Regions from separate parts of the Clostridium kluyveri DSM 555 genome, predicted to be linked through region 1. Evidence: a T-box and tRNA genes for the amino acid it is inferred to sense, from the RefSeq annotation. Region 1 holds a T-box; the other holds one or more tRNA genes.

Evidence for each region. The T-box of region 1 lies ahead of metG (methionine--tRNA ligase). A T-box ahead of a tRNA ligase gene usually reads a tRNA of that ligase, here a tRNA-Met.
Region 2: it encodes a tRNA-Met, which carries the amino acid that the T-box ahead of metG (methionine--tRNA ligase) is inferred to sense. The anticodon was not compared.

Annotation. Positions count from the first base shown of each region.
Region 1 is NC_009706.1:3,819,012-3,830,184, forward strand. Features, by position in the region: gene CKL_RS18335 (TatD family hydrolase) at 1-760, opposite strand, end outside; gene metG (methionine--tRNA ligase) at 902-2,866, opposite strand; T-box leader at 2,905-3,151, opposite strand; gene CKL_RS18345 (uracil-DNA glycosylase) at 3,174-3,752, opposite strand; gene CKL_RS18350 (spore maturation protein) at 3,841-4,359, opposite strand; gene CKL_RS18355 (nucleoside recognition domain-containing protein) at 4,380-4,955, opposite strand; gene CKL_RS18360 (hypothetical protein) at 5,240-5,482, shown strand; gene CKL_RS18365 (N-acetylglucosaminidase) at 5,560-7,053, opposite strand; gene CKL_RS18370 (polysaccharide deacetylase family protein) at 7,089-7,916, opposite strand; gene CKL_RS21055 (hypothetical protein) at 8,567-8,728, shown strand; gene ispF (2-C-methyl-D-erythritol 2,4-cyclodiphosphate synthase) at 8,792-9,286, shown strand; gene CKL_RS18380 (DUF1836 domain-containing protein) at 9,368-9,964, opposite strand; gene CKL_RS21060 (hypothetical protein) at 10,257-10,778, opposite strand; gene CKL_RS18390 (PspA/IM30 family protein) at 10,947-11,173, shown strand, end outside.
Region 2 is NC_009706.1:147,764-158,936, forward strand. Features, by position in the region: gene CKL_RS00745 (peptidylprolyl isomerase) at 1-92, shown strand, start outside; gene spoVT (stage V sporulation protein T) at 328-879, shown strand; gene CKL_RS00755 (putative polysaccharide biosynthesis protein) at 1,049-2,584, shown strand; gene yabN (bifunctional methyltransferase/pyrophosphohydrolase YabN) at 2,598-4,046, shown strand; gene CKL_RS00765 (HU family DNA-binding protein) at 4,413-4,736, shown strand; gene CKL_RS00770 (RNA-binding S4 domain-containing protein) at 4,834-5,079, shown strand; gene yabP (sporulation protein YabP) at 5,143-5,433, shown strand; gene yabQ (spore cortex biosynthesis protein YabQ) at 5,465-5,875, shown strand; gene CKL_RS00785 (FtsB family cell division protein) at 6,003-6,275, shown strand; gene CKL_RS00790 (S1 domain-containing RNA-binding protein) at 6,455-6,865, shown strand; tRNA gene CKL_RS00795 (tRNA-Leu) at 6,991-7,079, shown strand; tRNA gene CKL_RS00800 (tRNA-Met) at 7,086-7,161, shown strand; tRNA gene CKL_RS00805 (tRNA-Met) at 7,173-7,249, shown strand; tRNA gene CKL_RS00810 (tRNA-Leu) at 7,260-7,348, shown strand; tRNA gene CKL_RS00815 (tRNA-Met) at 7,355-7,430, shown strand; tRNA gene CKL_RS00820 (tRNA-Met) at 7,443-7,519, shown strand; gene spoIIE (stage II sporulation protein E) at 7,780-10,167, shown strand; gene tilS (tRNA lysidine(34) synthetase TilS) at 10,347-11,173, shown strand, end outside.

The DNA of each region.
Region 1 (11,173 bases):
GATTAAGAAGATGTTTAATATTGGCAATTGTTATTTTACTTACTTCCTCTTTTGTAATCCCTTTTATCTCAGCTATTTTTGATATGATAAACTCTATATATTCTGATCTATTTCTCTTTCCCCTGAAAGGTACCGGAGCCATATAAGGACAATCAGTTTCTACCAAGATTCTATCCATAGGTATTTCTCTTGCTACATCTAGTGATTTTTTTGCGTTTTTAAAAGTTATTACTCCTGTAAATCCTATATAATAACCAAGCTTTATACATTCTTTTGCATACTCTACACTTCCTGAAAAACAGTGTATTTCTCCAATAACGCCCTTAAATTGTTTTATTATATCTAAAATATCTTTATGTGCTTCTCTATCGTGTATAATTACAGGAAGGTTTAGTTCCCTCGCTAATTCCATTTGTCTTATAAATACAGATTTTTGTACTTCTTTAGGTGGATTTTCTTTATAATAATAATCAAGTCCTATTTCTCCAATAGCCTTTACTTTTTCGTTTTGAGACATAATTTTTAACTCATCTTCCGTGCTGCTGTCAAATTTATCTGCATATTCCGGGTGTATGCCTACCGCTGCATAAAATATATCATGTTTATTTGCCAATTTAACAGAAGTTCTAGCACCTTCTATGGAAGAACCGCAATTTAATACCCCTATTATATTATTTTTTTTCAATTCATTTATCAATATATTCCTATCATTGTCAAATTGTTCATCATCATAATGTGCATGAGCATCGAATATATTCAACTTCGTATTTCCTCCTTATCTTTTTTAAAATCAAATTCTTCCTAAATTCAGATGGAGGAAATCATCCACCACCTAAATCTAAAAATCACTTAATTGGACTTAGAAATCCTATGTTTACATCAGAAATTACTTAAATATATTTTATTTTACTATACTCCCAGTAGGAAGCCCTTCTTGAATAGATACCGTAAATAATTTACTGTCATCATTTGAAGCTGCACATAATATCATTCCTTCTGAGAGCTCTCCTTTTAATCTTACTGGCTTTAAATTTGCTACAACCACTACATACTTTCCTAAAAGTTCTTCTGGCTTGTAATATTTAGATATACCTGATACTACCTGCCTTTTTTCCTGACCTAATTCAAGCTGCAGTTTAAGTAACTTTTTAGAGCCTTTTATGGCCTCACATTCCAATACTCTTGCAACTCTAAGATCTACTTTTTCAAAGTCATCTATAGATATCTCTTCTTTTATAGGTTCTACTTTAAAGTTCTTCAGGGCACTTTTTTCTTCTTTTAGACTATTTAACTCTTCTATCTTCTTATCCACATCTATTCTAGGGAATAATATATCTCCTTTATTTACTTTAGTTCCTGACCTAGTTCCATCAAAAGAAGCTATGCTGTCCCATGATGTAACCTCTACATTAAGCTGTTTATAGATTTTTTCACTGGTTTCAGGAAGAAATGCCGAAAGACATACAGATATTATTCTTAATGATTCTGATAGATTATAAAGTACCGTTCCCAATCTATCCTTTTTACTTTCATCTTTGGCTAATATCCATGGAGTAGTCTCATCTATATACTTATTGGTTCTTGATACAAGTTCCCATATGCTATCTAAGGCCTCTGGTATTCTTAAATGGTTCATATGTTTTTCTATTTTTATAGGTATATCTAAAGCTAAACCTATAAGTTCATCATCTATATCTTCTTTTTCTTTTGGCGCTGGCATAATGCCATCAAAATATTTTTCTATCATAGTACAAGTTCTTGATAATAAATTTCCTAAATCATTAGCTAAATCCGAATTAATTTTCTTTATAAATATCTCATTATTAAATAACCCATCAGCACCAAAAGGAATTTCCCTAAGTAGATAATATCTAACTGCATCTGTTCCAAAATGATTTACTAAAACTACAGGATCTACTACATTTCCTTTAGATTTTGACATTTTTCCTCCATCTACTAGAAGCCAACCGTGTCCAAATACTTTTTCGGGGATTTCTTCCCCTAAAGCCATAAGCATTATAGGCCAGTAAATCGTATGAAACCTCAATATATCTTTACCTACTAAATGTACATTTGCCGGCCAGTATTTTTTATATAACTTGTCATCTTCACTGCCATAACCTAGTGCTGTTATATAATTTGCAAGTGCATCTATCCATACGTATATTACATGCTTGTTATCAAAAGTCACAGGTATTCCCCAGTCAAAAGAAGTTCTTGAAACACAAAGATCCTGAAGCCCTGGTTTCAAAAAATTATTTAACATTTCATTTTTTCGAGACTCAGGTTGTATAAAATCAGGATGAGTTTCAATATGTTTTATAAGAGCAGGTGCATATTTTGACATTTTAAAGAAATAAGCTTCCTCTTTAGCTTTTTCAACCGTTCTACCACAATCAGGACATTTTCCATCTATCAATTGAGTTTCAGTCCAAAATGACTCACAGGGTGTGCAATACCACCCTTCGTAATTTCCCTTGTATATATCTCCTTGATCATATAATTTTTTAAATATTTTCTGAACTGCTGCTATATGATATTTTTCTGTAGTTCTTATAAATTTATCATAATTTATATTCATTATTTTCCATAAATCTTTAATCCCTGCTACTATTTCATCTACATACTCTTTAGGAGGAACTCCTTTAGCCTCTGCCAATCTTTGAATCTTTTGTCCATGTTCATCTGTACCCGTTAAAAGCATTACATCATAACCTGTAATTCTTTTAAATCTAGCAAGAGCATCTGCTGCAACGGTAGTATATGTATTACCTATATGAAGATTTGCCGATGGATAATAAATAGGCGTAGTAATGTAATATGTTCCTTTGGTCATGTTTATATCTCTCCTTCTCTTGTAATTTATATTAAAAATAAAAAACCTCTATATGAAAACTTTTTTCATATAGAGGCATAAAATACGCTTTACCACTCTATTTCATCTTTATCTCACAATAAAGACCTCTATAAGTAACTAACATTACTTTTCAATATAACGGTTGCTGCCGTACCATCCTAATTACTAATTCTACTATTTCAAATGGTATACTCCAGAGCCATATTCATAAATCATTTTGTTTCCGACTTTCACCAAATTGTCGGCTCTCTTTGAACAAAACCAATTTATTACTCTTTCCTTCATAGTATTTAACATTATAATATGTCATATACTTTTATGTGTCAATATTTTTTATTTCAAAAATTTCTTCATATTTTCTTCTTATATTTTTTAAGTCTTGCCAAAATAAAGGTTTTTTATTCTCATCTCTCAATATAGCAGAAGGATGAAAGGTAGCAGTTATATAAAATCCTTTTCTTTCAACCCATTTTCCTCTATCTCGTGTAATTCTCCAATCTTTACCCAATATACAGCCCATTGCAGTAGCTCCAAGACAAACTATTATTTTAGGTTTTATAAGTGCTACCTGATTTCTTAAATAAGGAAGACATGCTTTTTCCTCATCTTCATAAGGAGTTCTATTATTTTTAGGCCTACATTTGCAAATATTACATATATAATAATCCTTTTTCCTGTACAAATCCAGTGATTCAAGGGCCTTAGTCAAAAGTTTTCCTGCCTTTCCCACAAAAGGTAATCCAATTCTATCCTCATCTGCTCCGGGCGCTTCTCCTATAAACACTAAATCTGCTTTAGGATTTCCATCTCCAAAAACCATATTTATTCTACTATCACCTAAACCACATTTATTACAATTTATACATTGTTCATATAACTCTCTCCACTTTAACAACTTTAATCTCACCTCAAAGTACCATTATAAGTTATATTATACAACTAAAAACTTAAAATAAATACATCCTTTTTATATAAATATCTCATTAAAACATAATTTTAACTACTGTTACCGCCATTATTACTGATACCAAATCTGCCATTATGGCTGCCCAAAGAGCATGTCTTATTTTTTTTATGCCTACTGCTCCAAAATAAACTGTTAATGTATAAAATATAGTTTCTGTTGAACCCATAATTACAGAAGCTACTCTTCCTATATAACTATCAGTCCCAAAATTACTTAATATTTCACTAAATACACCAAGAGCGCCACTTCCAGATAAGGGTTTTATAAATACAAGAGGTACCACTTCTGCTGGAACACCTATAAAATTTACTATTGGTTTTATAAACCCTATAAAATAATCTAAAGCTTTAGATTCTCTAAATACCCCCACGGCTAACAACATGGCAAGCAAATATGGAAATATCTTAATACATATAAAAATGCCCTCTTTAGCCCCTTCTACAAAACAATCATATACTTTAACTTTTTTTATTATGCCATAAGTAACTATAGAAACTATAATTATAGGAATTATACTCTTTATTATGTAATTCAAAATTTTCCTCCTTTCATTTATCAAAAATATTTATCCATTATTTTACAGCATATTACTCCAACTATTGCCGCTATAGTAGTGGTAATCACAGCCGGTATTATTGTTTCTGCAGGATTTTTCGAACCCATGGCGGCTCTAATGGAAATAACTGTGGTAGGTAGAAATTGTATACATGCTGCATTTAATACCAGAAAAAGCACCATATCATCACTGGCTTCTTCTTTTTCATTATTTAAACGACTTAATTCTTTCATGGCTTTTATTCCAAAAGGAGTGGCTGCATTTGATAGCCCCATCATATTAGCAGTGATATTCATAACTATTGCTCCCATGGCTTTTTCATCTTTAGCAGCTTTTTTAAACAATAGTTTTAATATTGGTTTCATAAGCTTGGCTATTTTATATGTAAGCCCACTCTTTTCTGCTATTTTCATTATTCCACACCACAAACACATTATTCCCACAAGATTTATTATAAGCTTCACTGTTGAATCTGAAGAAGCTATAATAGATTTAGATATTTCCGCGCCTCTGCCACAGACAATTCCAAATATTATTCCAAAAGCCAAAATAAAAAACCATATAATATTAATCATAATTAACTCACTTTCTATCCTTAAAATTGTTATAAAAAATTATTTTACTTTTACATAGTTAATATATGATAGTTGCTATACATAAAATTCCTATTTAAAATATGTAAAATTTATATTGAAAATATTTTTTAAGAGTGTTAGTATTTTTGATATGATGTTTTTATCCAAATGCAGCAATCAGCTAATGCGCACTTGGATAAGTTCTTCTAAGATTCAGGTGAAAGCAGCATTTCTTATAATCAAACTTCACCTGAACCTAAGAATCACTTGATGGGAGGTCAAAAATGACATTTAAAGATATAATGAAATACATAGAAAGTGAATATTCAATTATAAATTATACTCCTTGTAAAGTATGCGGTGGCAATTATATAGTAAAATATTCAAATGAAATTTTAATTGATGATATTCCTTATGATATATGTCACTGTGTATGTTCAAGCTGCGGTTATGAAAAGATTTTTCAATTTTGTGCACCCTTTGTAAAAGAAACTCTCCCTGTGAATATAAGAGCTATATTAAATTAAAAACTTTAGTCTTAGAATAAATAAAAAATCACTATGAAACTTAATTATCTCATAGTGATTTTTATATTATTAAAATTTTATTTTAATTTAGGTATTTCAAATTTTAATGCAGTATTAGAATTTGAAGATATAGCCTTTATTCCATTTACTATATTTGGAATTTGTTTATATGCCCAAGCTATGTCTGTAGCATATTGATGCTCCCCTGGATCCTCAGGATTCCATCTCATCTTATAGAGTGTATCTTGATTTTTTTCAGGGTTATTTATATATTGGGATGCTATCCAGGCTGCTCCCCCTGAGAGAGCTTCTTCTGGAGTAAACCATCCTTCGGCATATGCTTTTTCAGTACCGTTAATTAGTGGGTTATCATCAGTAGCTCCTATACCGAAAAAGTTATATACTGGTTCTCCATATACATAATTATCACTATCATCAACAGCTCCTCCTGTAGCCAATTTTGAAGTTCCATATCCCGTCTCAAGCATTGCATGAGATACTAGATAGGCTACACTTATATTATTTTCTTTGGCTGCATCTAAAAATGCTTGTCCCATTCCTTCGAAAATTCCTTTCCCTTTTAAGTAACTATTTAAATCATCTACTGTAATTCCCTCTGAATATGTAAGTTTTAAAAATTGATATTTTCCATAGCCATCTAGAAAGTTATCTGGATTGACATAATACTTTATTTGATTTTTAGTTGCAGCATTATCCATTACATTAGTCTCCACAAAAACTGGCTTACAATACGAATTAAACTGTTTCTGTACCATATCATCTAAAGTTATACCGTATTCTACGTATTCATTATTATCATTATTAACACTACCAACACACCTAAAGTAATTTACTATATAGTTATCATAATCTGTATTTACATCCTTATGAGCTCCTGTTACTCCCTGTCTTTTTACATATATAATCACTTTATACTTTTCTCCATTAGTTCCTGAACTCAATGTACTCAATGCTGTTAATTTACCATCTACTGCAGTAGTATATCCTTTAGTAAGTTCTGTATATATTCCACTTTCCCCAGATTGTTTATTTACAAAAACCCTGTATTGAACATTTGATGTATCAGAGCTTACTAAAAATCCCTGATATTGAGACGATAGTAAAGGTGTATATTCAAATTTACTGGAAGTTATTTTAGGAAGTCCTGAATAACTTGTACCATCTGAATACTCATTTATTGTTGTAAATTCCAAACTTGCTGGACTGGATAGACTTTTGCCCGAAATTGATTGAAGTCCTGTTCCTATAACTAAATTATATGTCTCACCAGGATTATATCCTGATACTCTAGGACTTATTATTATAGTACTTAAATCACTTCCTTGAGTTATTACCACAGGTACCTCAACATTGTTTTTATCCATAACCTTTATATTAGTATTATTTACGGTAGTTGATTTCAATTCAATGTTAAATTTAACAGTCCACTCTTTATTAGTATTAATATCTACCCTAGGTTCCGTCAAAGAAGAATTTGCATATACCTTGAATTGAGAAAATGTTATAAAAAATAACACAACTAAAATAAAAGCTTTTACTCTCTTTTTCAAAACTACACCTCCTAAAATATAATTAAAAATTTTACTTAGTTTGAAACTTCATAATGACTATTTGTTAGCCTTCTTTTAAATTCATCCATGTTGTGATTATTACTCACATACACTCTATTTAGAGTATATAATCCCTGATCTTTATTGGACCATCCTCCTATGGTAGTAAAGGCCATGTTATATCCTGCTGATTTTACAGCTTTCAAAGTATTCTCATTCCATTTTCCATAGGGATATGCAATATATTTTACTTCTTTACCTAAAATCCTTTCTAAAAATTCTTTTGAATCTTTAAGAGTCTTTATTTGAGCATCATAATCCAAACTATTTAAATTATCGTGATTTACGGTATGACTTTCAATACCTATATTACAGCTGGACATTTCTTTTAATTCATTAGAAGTCAAAAAATCCTTTTCTTTGTCTATAGTACTTGTAATTACAAATATAGTAGCTCTAAAACCAAATTCCTTTAATATAGGAAAAGCATTTTCATAATTATCCTTATAACCATCATCAAAAGTTATAATTACAGATTTATTAGGTACTGGATTATTGTTCACTAAAAAATTATAAAATTCATCTAAACTAAGTGTAGTGTACTTATTATCCTTTAAGTATTGCATTTGCTGTCTAAATTTTTCTTTTGGAATTCTAAGCTCATTTCCCTTTTCATAATCTATAGAATGATAATATAATACAGGAATAGATTGTGAATTGTATATTAAATTACCTTCTATAGATTGATTGTCTTTATCTACAACTTGATTAGTATATTGTTTTTCCTTATGACTTTCAATCTGGTTAGAATTTAAGTTTTCAGTTACATCACTTTTTTTTTTCCACCTGTAATAAAAATGCAATTTTATAAATCACAAATATTCCAGACAAAATAAATAATATTATCATTAATTTAATTAAAATTTTCCCAATATTATTTTTCATTTTTTCACTTCCCTGTTAAAATATACTTAATATTTTATAAATTATACACATTATCCACAAACAGCTGTGGACAACTTCTTATTTTTATAATTACCATAACTTTTAAAATTTTATATACATATACACTATTGCTATAAAATCTTTATTTAATGTAGATTATACTAAAAAATTATTAATTTGTCTAAATTTAATTAAGTATACATAAAATACAGAGAGGAGAATATTTATTAACAGTCTCCACCTAAATATGAAAATATACTACTATTTTAAATAAATATATATTTATTTAAAATAGTAGTAACTAAATCACACCTATTACCATATAATATTAATACCCACACAGTTACAAAGCTCATATATTAGAACTAACATTTCCTCGTACAAAAAATATACCTTTTTATCTCAAAAAATTAAGAGGAATACCTTTCCTCTTAATTTCTTTAATTTACTAACTTTAAATAGGTTTTTTTAAAAATAATTTTTATATTTCTTATAATTTTATTAACATTTGTTTGAATTTATGCTATTATTTAAATAAGTAAATATTTTATGAAAGGTGGGGTTATTTATGAAAGATAACGTTACCAAAGTAGATTTTTCAAAAAATAAAAGAACTGAAAAAAGGACATTACTTATTTCAATAAAAAGATTTTTTATAGGTCTTTTCGGTTCTAAAAATACCAATAAAGAAGATAATAAAATAATTCCATATTCTCGTTATATATCCTAGGTGCTGATGACGCACCTTTTTTATTTCATATATATAAAATATACTAAGAATGGAGGATTTACTATGAGAGTAGGACTTGGCTATGACGTACATAAATTAGGTTATAATACGCCACTTATATTAGGTGGTGTAAACATCCCTTTTAACAAAGGATTGATTGGACATTCTGATGCGGATGTACTTGTTCATGCAATAATGGATGCCTTATTAGGGGCTTTATCTCTAGGAGATATAGGAAAACATTTTCCCCCTAGCGATATGAAATACAAAAATATATCTAGTCTCAAATTATTAAACTACGTATCAAATCTAATAAAAAGCAAAGGATATTCTATAGGCAATATAGATTCCACTATAATAGCTGAAGAACCCAAGTTATTTCCTTATATACCTGACATGAGATTAAATATAGCTAAAATCTTAAAAGTAAATACATCTATAATAAGCGTAAAAGCTACTACCGAAGAAGGTTTAGGATTTACAGGTAAAAAAGAAGGAATAGCTGCTCAAAGTATATGCTTATTATATAATAATTTAAAGCACTCTATAGATCTCTAATTTATTCTAACTTTACATATTGTTAAAAAACTTCCTTAATTATAAACTCTAATAAAAGCTACAAGGAAGTTTTTAACAATTTTATTTCTCTTCATAATTATTTACTATATTTTGAACTAACTTTTTAATTGCACTTGCCTGACAAATTAAAGACATAACCATGAAAAAAACCATTATTTTTTCTTCTTCATGAATTTTTAAATTCATACTTTTTACTATACTCTGAAATTTATTTTCATTAAAATATTCCTTTTCTATTAAGTTCTCAAAGCTATCTTGCTGCAAATCAGAAAATATTTTATATGCATTTTCCCATGATATTATATCATCTTCTCCATTATTTATTTCATTAAATGCTAACCTAAATACTTTTTTTATCTCCTCCGTAGTCAATATAGGCCTCATATAACTTAATAAAATGAGCTGAACTAAATGAACTTTGGTATAACCTCTTTTTTTTCCGTCCTCTGGTTTAGATATAACTTCATTTTTTATATAATTTTGCACTATATTATTAGTATATTTTTCTCCTTTAAATTTATCATTTAAATAATCTGTTACCTGAGATAAAAATAGATCATATCTTGGTAAGTCTTCATAGGGTACTATATTATTATCTGATATATTTTTAGCAATCTTATTTATATATTCTATTTCAAACTTATGTTCATTCAACATTAACATCCTCCAAACCAATGTATTTCTACAAAAAATTCAAAACATCAAACCATATATATATTATATTGTATACACATGTTGTTTACAAATCAAACATTCTATAAAAATCTAAGATTTTATTAGAATATCTTAGATATATGGTATTATTATACCTTAAATAAGTTAATATTATACTTGTTATATGTTATTATATACTGTATAATAAATTATGTACAGTGTTGAGCATATTATGTTACTATTATAGTGGAAAACATATATTGTTTTAGGTATCTATTCAGTAATCAAGGAATAGCTAAGGATACCTAAAGAGGGAGGTGTGTAAAATCAAATTAAATAAAAAATATTTTATCATATCCCTGTTACTTACTTTTTTATTTTTATGGGTACATGCTATTACTCCACAATTAATTACTTTAAAAACAACTACAGATTCCATTACTGTACATGCTAAAAGTTCAAAATCTGGGGTCTCAAAATCTAGAAGTACTTCAAAATCTTCTGGAAATAGTTTTAAATCTGGCAGCTTTTCTTCACCTAAATCTAACAATAGCAGTAGCTCTAAAAGCACTACTAATTCTAGTTCTAAAAGTAGTTCTAGTGGAGATTTTAAATCCGGTAGTTTTTCTTCGCCTAAATCCAGTAATAGTTCTAATACTAATAATAGCTCTAATTCCAGCAATAGTTCTAGTGGAGACTTTAAATCTGGTAGTTTTTCTAAAACTTCAGATGGTTCTAATACATCTACTAATACTAATTCACAATCTAGTAAAGGATATACCAATGAAAAAAAACGTTCTATTTTGCCGATACCCATCCCTATATTTTGGGGAAATAACCACTATACAGGTAACAGCAGCAGTCTTTTAGGCAGTTTCTTCTGGGGTTTTGTTAAATTTATAATATTTATTATTATATTAATATTTATCATCAATATAATAAAAAAATACAAGAGAAATAAAAAATAAATTTTAGGAGGATTTTTATGGGAGTATTAAAAAGAATATCTAATATTTTTAGGGCAAAGGTAAATAACACTTTAGATGGGATAGAAAATCCTATTGAATTATTAGATCAAAAACTCAAAGATATGGAGGACAGTTTAAATAAAGCTAAACTGTCTTCTGCCCAAATACTAGGTAATGTACATGAAATTAGGAAGAAAATGGAGGATTCAAAAAGAATATCTTTAGAATTTGATGAAAAAGTTAA
Region 2 (11,173 bases), 290 kb from region 1:
AAAGTGATAAAAAGAACAGTTTAGTTTCCCAAAAAATTCAGGAGTGGAAAAAAGCTTCTACCATAACTAAAAAAGAAAAAAATATTATATAGAAGAGATTACATATCAAGTGATTCTTAGAAAAACTTATATTTAACTTGGAATGTTCTAAATTTATTTAGAAAATAACTTTAGAATAAAAAGCTTTGAAAGAACTGTAGTATTGTATTATTACAGTTTTTTTAAGTTTTTTCTAATTTAAATAACAATTGTGTATAAAATTTCATGTTTAGAAAGATAATATATAATACAAGTTATATATAATTTTTAAGGAGGAATCAATTAAGTATGAAAGCAACAGGAATTGTTAGAAGAATAGACGATTTAGGTAGAGTTGTTATACCAAAGGAAATAAGAAGGACTCTTAGAATAAGGGAGGGAGATCCTTTAGAGATATTTACAGACAGAGAAGGAGGAGTCATACTGAAAAAATATTCTCCTATTGGAGAGTTAAGTGATTTTTCAAAAGGGTATACAGAGTCACTTCAGCAGACTATAGGTCATATAGTTATGATTTGTGATAAAGACAGCGTAGTATCCGTAACTGGTACACCAAAAAAGGAATATATAGAAAAGAAAATAAGTCCTGAACTAGAAAAACTTATAGAAGATAGAAGGACAGTATCAACATGTAGGAATGAAAATCAGATTATTCCGTTATATGATGATGAGGATATAGAAGGAAAGTATTCAGCTCAGGTTATATGTCCTATAATAGCAGGAGGAGATGCAATTGGAGCTGTAATAATAGTGTCAAAAGAAGAAGCTGAATTTGGGGATGTGGAAATTAAATTAGCCGAAACTGCATCATCCTTTTTAGGAAAGCAAATGGAACAATAGATAATAGTGGCAGCAAAGCTGCCATTTTATTTTTATCCCTTGATACATTAAGACATTATTGACTGAAATATAAAAAATATTCACTTAAAGTAATAATAGCCTCCGGTTTTAAATAATTATAAACAGGGAAATAAATTGTTTGGGAATATAGTAAGCTGGAGGTATATTTATGAAAAAACAATCGCTTATAAAAGGAACTGTTATATTAGGAATAGCGGGTATAATATCTAAATTTTTAGGCCTATTTTTTAGATGGCCTCTTCAAATGCTTATTGGAGATGAAGGTGTAGGGTATTATCAAATGTCTTTTCCATTATATATGTTTTTTATTGCGGTGGCGTCGGGCATACCGGTAGCAGTATCTAAAATGGTATCTGAAAGAAATGCTACAGGAGATTATGAGGGAGTAATTCAGGTATTTAAAAAATCCGTACTTTTAATGTTTGTTTTAGGGACAGGTTTTACGGCCATACTTCTTATATTTTCTGACCCAATTATACATTTTTTAAAATGGGATAAAAAATCCTATTATTCTCTAGTAGCAATTGCATTTGCACCTATGTTTATATCTATAATGAGTGCTTTCAGAGGATTCTTTCAAGGACTCCAAAATATGAATTATACTGCTATGTCTCAAGTGGTAGAGCAAATAGGAAGAATATTGGTAGGAGTTGGACTTGCATATTTACTTTTACCTAAAGGTATAGAATATTCCGCAGGAGGGGCAGCATTAGGAGCTGCTGCAGGAGGGCTATTTGGGGGAATATATCTAATAATTAAATATGTTCATGTGAGAAAAGAGATAAAGGTATTTAAAGTACCAGACAATAAAGAAATATTGACTAAATTACTATACATAGCAGTTCCCGTATCTCTAGGAGCGGCTGTAAGCAGCATAATGAGTCTTATAGACTCAGCTTTGGTACCCCAAAAATTACTAGAAGCGGGATTTACATATAGAGATGCTGCCATATTATATGGACAACTCACCGGGAAAGCGTTTATATTAATAAATGTCCCCTTAACATTATCCTCTGCATTATGTGCTTCTCTAATGCCTATAATTGCAGAATCTCATATATTAAATAAAAAGGTTGATGTTATAAACAAAGTGGATTTATCCTTTAAACTTTCTAATGTAATTGCATTCCCATCCATGTTAGGATTATATACTTTGGCATATCCAATTTTGGATCTAATATTTCCGGGTCAGTCTGCAGGCTTTAATATACTACAATATTCAGCCTTATCTATACCATTTATAATATTAGTGCAGACATCTACAGCTATATTACAGGGAGTAGGATATTATATTAGACCTGTATTTAATTTAGCTGTAGGATGCATTATAAAAATAATTATAACTTTATCCATGGTACCTGTTCCTTCTATAAATATTTATGGAGCAATTTTAGGAAGTATAGGAGGATATGCGGTAACATGTGTTTTAAATATAATATTTTTAAGTAAAAAGTTAAAAATAAATATAAATTACTTCCAGACTATGGTTAAACCAGCATTTGCTTCTTTTTTTATGATAGGATCTGTTGTAATTATATATTGGTACGTCTATAATTATACCATGAGCAGCAGAATAGCCTGTTTTTTATCTATTATTTCAGGTCTAATTATATATATGCCTCTTATAGTTGTATTTGGCATATTTAAATATAGTTATATAAAAGATAAATTTTTAAAGAAATAAGGAGAGGTTACAAGTGATTAAAGTAGTAGGATTAGGTCCTGGTTCTCCAGATTCCCTTACCATGGGTACGATTGATATACTAAAAAATACAGATAAAATTTATTTAAGAACAGAAAAACACCCTACTGTAATCTATTTAAGACAGTTAGGCATTAATTTTGAAACTTATGATTATGTATATGAAAAGGAAAAAAAATTTGAAGATGTATATAGTAATATTGTAAAAGATTTAATATTTAAAGAAAAACAATTTAAAGAAATAGTTTATGGGGTACCAGGTCATCCACTGGTAGCGGAGAAATCTGTTATGTTATTGTTAAAACTGTGCGAAAAGCAAGCTATAGATGTAAAAGTGATACCTTCAGTTAGTTTTATAGATGTAATTATGGAAAGATTAAAAATAAATGTAGTTGAAGGAATAAAAATAATAGACGCTTTTGATATAAAAAGTCATCTGGTGGATAAACGAGTAGGAATAATAATAACGCAGGTATATGATAGGCTAATTGCATCAGAGGTAAAATTGGCACTTATGGATTATTATAAAGATGATACAAATATATTTTTTATAAGAGCTGCGGGGGTTGAAGGAATAGAAAGTATAAGGCAAATTAAATTATATAAGCTTGACAGACAAAGTGATATAGATTATTTAACCTCGGTTTATATACCTAAAGGTATAGAACTCACTTATGATTTAAAAGACTTGTTAGATATAATGGAAAAATTGAGGAGTGAAACAGGATGTCCCTGGGATAAGGAGCAAAATCATGACAGTTTAAAAAAATACCTTATAGAAGAAAGTTATGAAGTTGTAGAATCCATAGAAGAAAAAGATGATACAAAATTAGTAGAAGAATTAGGTGACGTACTGTTACAGGTGGTTTTCCATTGTCAAATAGGAAAAGAGGAAGGTTTTTTCAATATAAATGATGTAATTAGGGCTATATGTGATAAAATGATAAAGAGGCATCCACATGTATTTGGAAATATGAAAATTCATAATTCTAAGGAGGTGTTAATAAGCTGGGATAAAATAAAGAAAAAGGAACAAGGATTAAAAACATATACAGATGAACTCAGACATGTAGCTAAAACTTTACCGGCCTTAATGAGAGCTTTTAAGGTTCAGGAAAAAGCCGCAAAGGTAGGTTTTGACTGGGAAAAAGTTGAATATGCTTTAGATAAGGTATTAGAGGAATATTATGAAGTTAAAGAGGTATATAAAGGTGAACAAAAGGTAAAAATATTAGAAGAAATAGGGGATTTAATATTTGCATGTGTAAATGTTGCAAGATTCCTTGACATTGACCCCGAGTTTGCATTAAATTATACTATAGAGAAATTTATAAGGCGTTTTGCATATATAGAAAAAAATTCTAGGGAACATGGACTAGATATGGCAAATATGACTTTAGATGAAATGGATGAACTTTGGGAGGAAGCCAAAAATAAGTTTTAAATATTTTGTATAAAAAAGAAGGAATTTTTAATTATGTATAGAATATGCTAATATGCCTATATAAAAAATATGTTTAGTAATTCAGAAAACAATAACAATTTTAGAGATATGTACAAATATACATAAATAAATAGTAAATATTTTTTTGTATATTATCTAAGTGTATTTAAGGTTCATCCACATATTTTGTAATTTGATATTTGTAAATAATACAAATGTATTTAAATTAGGCACTCTCAACATACAATTGATAATAAATATTAATTATCATAAAATATAAGGGTGAACCTGCATTTGTTGATTAAATTAAATTTTAATTTTAAAATTTAATTTAAGAATAGCCAAAGCTTCGTTTATAGTATAGGTATGTATATTTGTGTACTTTTATCTATAAAAATAAGAGGAGGTAAAAAGATGAATAAATCAGAATTAATTGTTGGTATAGCAGAAAAATCCAAGTTAACTAAAAAAGATGCAGAGGCAGCTTTAAAGGGATTCATAGAAAGTGTAGAGGAGACATTAGAAAAAGGAGAGAAAGTTCAATTAGTAGGGTTTGGAACATTTGAAACAAGAAAAAGAGCTGCAAGAGTTGGAAGAAATCCAAGGACTAAAGAAGTAATAAACATACCAGAATCAACAGTTCCTGTATTTAAGGCTGGTAAGGAATTTAGGGATAAAGTAAATAAATAGTATAGTTTATACAAAACGCCTGGATGAAAATCCGGGCTTTTCCTTTTAAATGTATGATATAACAAACTAAATAAGTATTAGAACAGGAGGATTAAATATGAGATTGGATAAATATCTTAAGGTATCCAGAATAATAAAGAGAAGAACGATAGCAAAGGAAGCATGTGAAGGCGGACGAGTTACTATAAATGGTAAAATGGCCAAACCTAGTACAGAAGTTAAAGAAGGAGATATAATAGAAATTAAATATGCAAATAGATCCTTAAAGGCAAAGATCCTGGATATTCAAAATCATGTTAAAAAAGAAGAAGTTCAAAATATGTATGAAATAATTTCAGGTTAAGAATATATGGTAATATAATTTATTCAGTTCACATATATTTATTATATGTGGAGGGGATGTTTTATGGAGAAAAAAGAAATAAATATAGAACATAAGAAGAGTCTTCTGAGTCTTGAAAGTAGGAGGAAGTTAATTTTAACGGGTATTATAGAAGTAGTCAGTTTTAATGAAGACCAAATAGTTTTAAATACTAATCTTGGAACCCTCAATATAAAAGGAAAAGATCTGAAAATGAATAAGCTGGATGTACAAAATGGCGATGTTGTTATTATAGGAGTTATAAATGCCTGTGTATATACAAGCAGTGAACCCAGAAAAAAGAGACAGAATCTAATATCAAAGATATTTAAATAATAAAGATATAGTTATTTAGGAAAGGGTTATTATGATTATATCAATAGAAGAGCAAATTCGACTTATAGCATTTAGTATTATGGCAGGAATAATAACCGGAATATTATTTGATTTTTATAGGTTAATACGAGGATACTCTAATCTAAGTAGAATAATAATGTTTATAGAAGATACTCTGTTTTGGATATTTACAGCTATAATTGTATTTGTGTTTTTACTTTATACTAATTATGCATATATGGGCATGTATGCATATGTATTATTAGCAGTAGGCATATATATATATATGAAATTTTTCAGTAGTATATTTGTAAAATTTCACAAGAGTCTATTTAAAGTGTGGGGAAGGATTTTTAGGATAATTATAAACATATTATGTTATCCATTTCAGTACGTTATTTATAATATCGCAAGAAAAAATAAAAAAAATTATAAAAATTAACTTGAAGAAAATGAAAAATCAAATTACAATATAAATATGATGTTTTGTAGTTAATAGATTATTAATGTCTGTTGAAAAAAGTATATGCTATAGATATTTTAAATCATAGAAGATTGGTGATTGTTTAATGAAAGTAAGAATTAAATGGAAAAAAATATTTTTTTTATTAATAATTCTATATGCGGTATATATTTTTGTAAGTCAACAGATTACTATGTATAATATAAAAAAACAGATTACTGAGAGAAAAGTTGAAGAGATCAGGATGAAACAAAAAAATCAAAAATTACAGGATGAAGTTAAGATGTCTACATCTGATGCTTACATAGAAAAGTTAGCTAGAGAAAAATTAGGTCTTATTAATGAAGGTGAAACTCCTGTAATAGACAAAAATAATTAATAGTCATCAATATATAATAAATAATAAAAGTAGAATTTTAAGTGTCTACAGAAATTATGGAGGATAAATTGTTGTGGAACTAGAAAAGATTTCAGGGAAGGATCCAAGGAGTCCCACTCTGAAAGGGAAGAAAAAGATTATATTATATAGTATTATTTTTAAGGAGGAGTCTTTTTAATATGACCTTAAAGGCAGGAAGCATACTAGAAGGTACAGTGATTAATATTACCAGTTTTGGAGCATTTGTGGACGTTAATGGTAAAACAGGATTAGTGCACATATCTGAAGTGTCAGATACCTATGTTAAAAATATAAGAGATTATTTAAAAGAAAAAGATAAGATAAGAGTTAAAATAATTTCTATTGATGATAATGGCAAGATAAGTTTATCTATGAAACAAGCAGAAAAGGATAAAAAAAGCTTGAGACCTCAGGAAATAGACTGGCAAAAAGAAAAAGTCAGAAATAATCAAGGTAGTTTTGAAGATAGGCTATCTAAGTTCTTAAAAGATAGCGAGGAGAGATTTCAAGATATTAAAAAACATCAGGATTCAAAAGGCAAAGGGTACAAAAAATCATCTAATTATTAGTAAAGTAGGTTAAAGAGGCGAGGTGCCTCTTTATTATTTTGTGAGATTAAAAAGTTTCATAAAATGGTTGACAATAAAATATTTATCATATATAATAACTTATGTCGTCAAATTGAGACTTTGTTGCTGGAGTGGCGGAACAGGCAGACGCACAGGACTTAAAATCCTGCGGGCTTTAAAACCCGTACCGGTTCGATTCCGGTCTTCAGCACCAAGATAGCGCGGGGTGGAGCAGTTGGTAGCTCGTCGGGCTCATAACCCGAAGGTCGTAGGTTCAAGTCCTTCCCCCGCAACCAAAATTATACAAGGCGGAATAGCTCAGTTGGCTAGAGCATTCGGTTCATACCCGAAGTGTCGTAGGTTCAATTCCTATTTCCGCTACCATTTTAAATTTGCTGGAGTGGCGGAACAGGCAGACGCACAGGACTTAAAATCCTGCGGGCTTTAAAACCCGTACCGGTTCGATTCCGGTCTTCAGCACCAAAATAGCGCGGGGTGGAGCAGTTGGTAGCTCGTCGGGCTCATAACCCGAAGGTCGTAGGTTCAAGTCCTTCCCCCGCAACCAAATTGTATATAGGGCGGAATAGCTCAGTTGGCTAGAGCATTCGGTTCATACCCGAAGTGTCGTAGGTTCGATTCCTATTTCCGCTACCAGTAGCTTGCAAATTTTTGCAAGCTTTTTATGATTATATAGTATTTGAGTCATATATTTAAAATATTTTGAATTTTATGGGTCTTACATGAAAAATATAAATATAACTTTTATATATATTTACATCAAAGTGAAAATTGATAAGAAACTTGGACATTATTGTCCTAAAAAAAATATACTATTATTTCATGTTATGACATTTATTTCCATTCATTACTGGTATAATTAATAACAGTAATTTTATAAGGTGGGTGGTATAATAATGCAATATGGAGTAGAGGTTGTTACTTATCAAAGAACGGAAAAGTTAAAGGGAGAAGAAAAAAAGCGTAAATTTGAACAAATGAGAAATATAGTAAAATTAATATTTTATTTCTTATGTGGATTTTTAGTATCTAGGGTCATGATGGTAAATCTTATGGCTCCTTTTGGCATAGCTTTTTTTATATCTATGGCTTTATGTGAAAAAAGAAAACCTGCATTAGTAACAGGAATTGGTACATTACTCGGATATATTTCAATATATGGAAATATAAAATATCTTCCTTCTTATTGTATAGTGACTGTTACATTAGTAACTCTAAATTATATATTAAAAAATAGTACTAAGGTTAAAAAGTTAATTTTATTTTTTGTTATTACTTTTTTAGAGTTTTCTGCTTATAAATTTTTTGCAATTAATCTTTCACCTGGGGTGGCTATTTTAAATTCTATGTTTGAAATTATGTGTATATTCCCATTATATTTTATTATTAATTATTCTATAATATGTTTTAATCAACTAAAGACTAGACATCTTTATAGTAGTGAAGAAATAATTAGCATGTCTATAACTACTTCATTAATTATAGCGGGTACTTGGGGAACGGCTATTCAAGGCGTATCTATTAGAAATGTAGTAGCATTGACTTTTATACTTATATTAGGTTATGTAAAAGGAAGTGCTTCGGGTGCTGCAGGTGGTGTAGCTATGGGTACAATAATAGGAGTGACATCTAATGATATGATGACCTATGTTTCAGTCTATGGGTTATGTGGACTTATATCAGGCTTGTTTAGAGAAACAGGTAAATGGATGAGTGGTGCAGGTTATATCATAGGATTTGCTGTATTAAAGATGTATTCTAATATAGGCTCCCAGTTTAAAATAATAGAGGTACTTATAAGCTGTATTATATATTTTGGAATACCACAGAGTATATATAGAAAAGTAGAATTAGAATTAGATTGGCAAAAGAAACAAGAGCATTTAAAGGAGAATTATGCGGATAAAATTAAATCTATTTTTATGCATAGGCTTGATAGTTTTTCTCATGTACTTAATGATATATCCTCTGTTCTTTCAAGGCTGGCTAGTAATAATAAGCTTACTATGAAAACTAAGAGTAGCGCACTTATAGAAAATTTAGCAGACAGAGTTTGTTCAAATTGTGATATGAATAATATGTGCTGGAAGAGAGAAACTTTTTATACTTATAATGCATTTTTAGAATTAATACAGAATTATCAGGAAAATAAAAAGTTTATTCCAGAGGAACTGCAAAAAAAATGTACCAGAAGAACTTTGCTTTTAAAGAATACTAAAGAGATTGTAAATAATTATATTGTAGACGAGATGTGGAAGAGTAGATTAAGTGAATGTAGGGAGCTATTGGCATATCAAATAGGCAATATGGGAAAAACTGTAGGTGAGATAGTACAGGATTTAAACTTAGATGTGAGGTTTAATACATCAGTAGAAAATAATATACGGAGGCTCTTAAACAAAAATAATATAAAGTACAAGGATGTATTTTGTTTTAAGGATAAAAATGAACATCTAGTTATAAATTTATCTATGGAAGTCTGCGGAGGAAAACAAGATTGTGTAAAGAAAATATTACCTTTAATTAATAATGTAACTGGGAAACTTATGGCCTTAAGTAAAGATAGTTGTGATATAAATTTTTCAGCGAATAGCTGTAGTGTAACTTTTGAAGAAACTCCAAAGTACCACATTGTCACTCATGTGATTAGCCAATGTAAACATGGAGAAAAGTATAATGGGGATAGCTATAGTTTTTGTAAACTACCAGATGGTACCTATATGACAATTATAAGTGATGGAATGGGTTCTGGTCCTCAGGCTGGAGAAGAGAGCAGTGCTGCCGTTGAACTTATAGAGAAATTTGCAAAGTCAGGTTTTAATAAGATGACTGCTATTAATACAGTTAACTCTATTATGGGGATTAAATTTACTGAAGATGAAAAATTTTCTACATTAGATTTGAGCAGTATAAATTTGTATAAAGGAGAAATAGATTTTATGAAAGTTGGAGCTACAGCTAGTTTTATAAAGAGAGGAGAAGATATTCTGGTAATAAAATCAAAGACACTCCCTATAGGTATATTAGATAAGCCCGATATAGATATAATAAACAAATCTGTAATGAATGGGGATTTTATAATAATGGTCAGTGATGGTGTAATCGACTATAATAGTGAATCAGCAGGTAATTTTATATGGATGATAGAATTTTTAAGGAAGTTAGATTGTACTGAGCCTAAGGACATGTGTGAGAAAATTATGGATAAATCCAAAGAATTATCTGGAGGAAAGGTAAAAGATGATATGACAGTAATAGTGGAAAAAGTGTATACTCTTTATTAAAGTATTCTATAGGTAGTTCAAAATATAGATTTATGTTAATGCAGGTTAAAAAGTATTATGTTTATGTTATAATTGGGTTGTTAAATGAATGTTAACTATGATAATAAATGAGATGATAATTTTTTACAGTAGATACACTTATGCTGTAAAGATTAAATAGGGTTAGGGAAGTGTGGTTGTTGATAGAAAATGTACTTAGTACTATAGAAGAAAATAAAATGTTTAATAGAGGTGATAAGGTAATAGTAGCTGTGTCAGGAGGGCCTGATTCCATATGTTTATTACATATGTTATATGTTCTGCAAAACAGATTAGATATAACTTTATATGCAGCTCATGTAAATCATTGTTTAAGGGGAGAAGAAGGGGATAAGGACGAGGAGTATGTAAAAAAATTTTGTGAGAGTTTATCTGTTGAATTTAAAAGTTTAAAAACAGATGTAAATTATATTGCCAAAGAAAAAAGAATATCCTGTGAAAGTGCAGGAAGAGAAGTAAGATATAAATTTTTTGAAGAATTAAAGAAAAAATTAAAAGCTGAGAAAATAGCTATAGCTCATAATGCTAATGATCAGGCAGAAACTGTTTTAATGAGAATTATGAGGGGAGCGGGTCTACAGGGTTTAACTGGTATAAATCCTGTGAGAGATAATGTTTTTGTAAGGCCTTTAATACGTATTACCAGAGATGAAATTGAAAAATATTGTGATAATAATAATCTTCATCCCAGAATTGATAAGACTAATTTGGAAACCATATATTCAAGGAATAAAATAAGATTAGAGCTTATACCTTATATACAAAATAATTTTAATAGAGATATAGTTGCGGTGTTAAATAGGCTTTCTGATATAATAAAAATAGATAATGATTATTTGAATTATATTTCTCGGGAAAAATTTAAAAAATATTGTGAAATAAAAGCACAAAAGGTTATAATATTTAAAGAGGCATTTCTAGAGGATAAAGCTGTATTAGTTAGAATAATCAGGATGTCCCTGGAAGT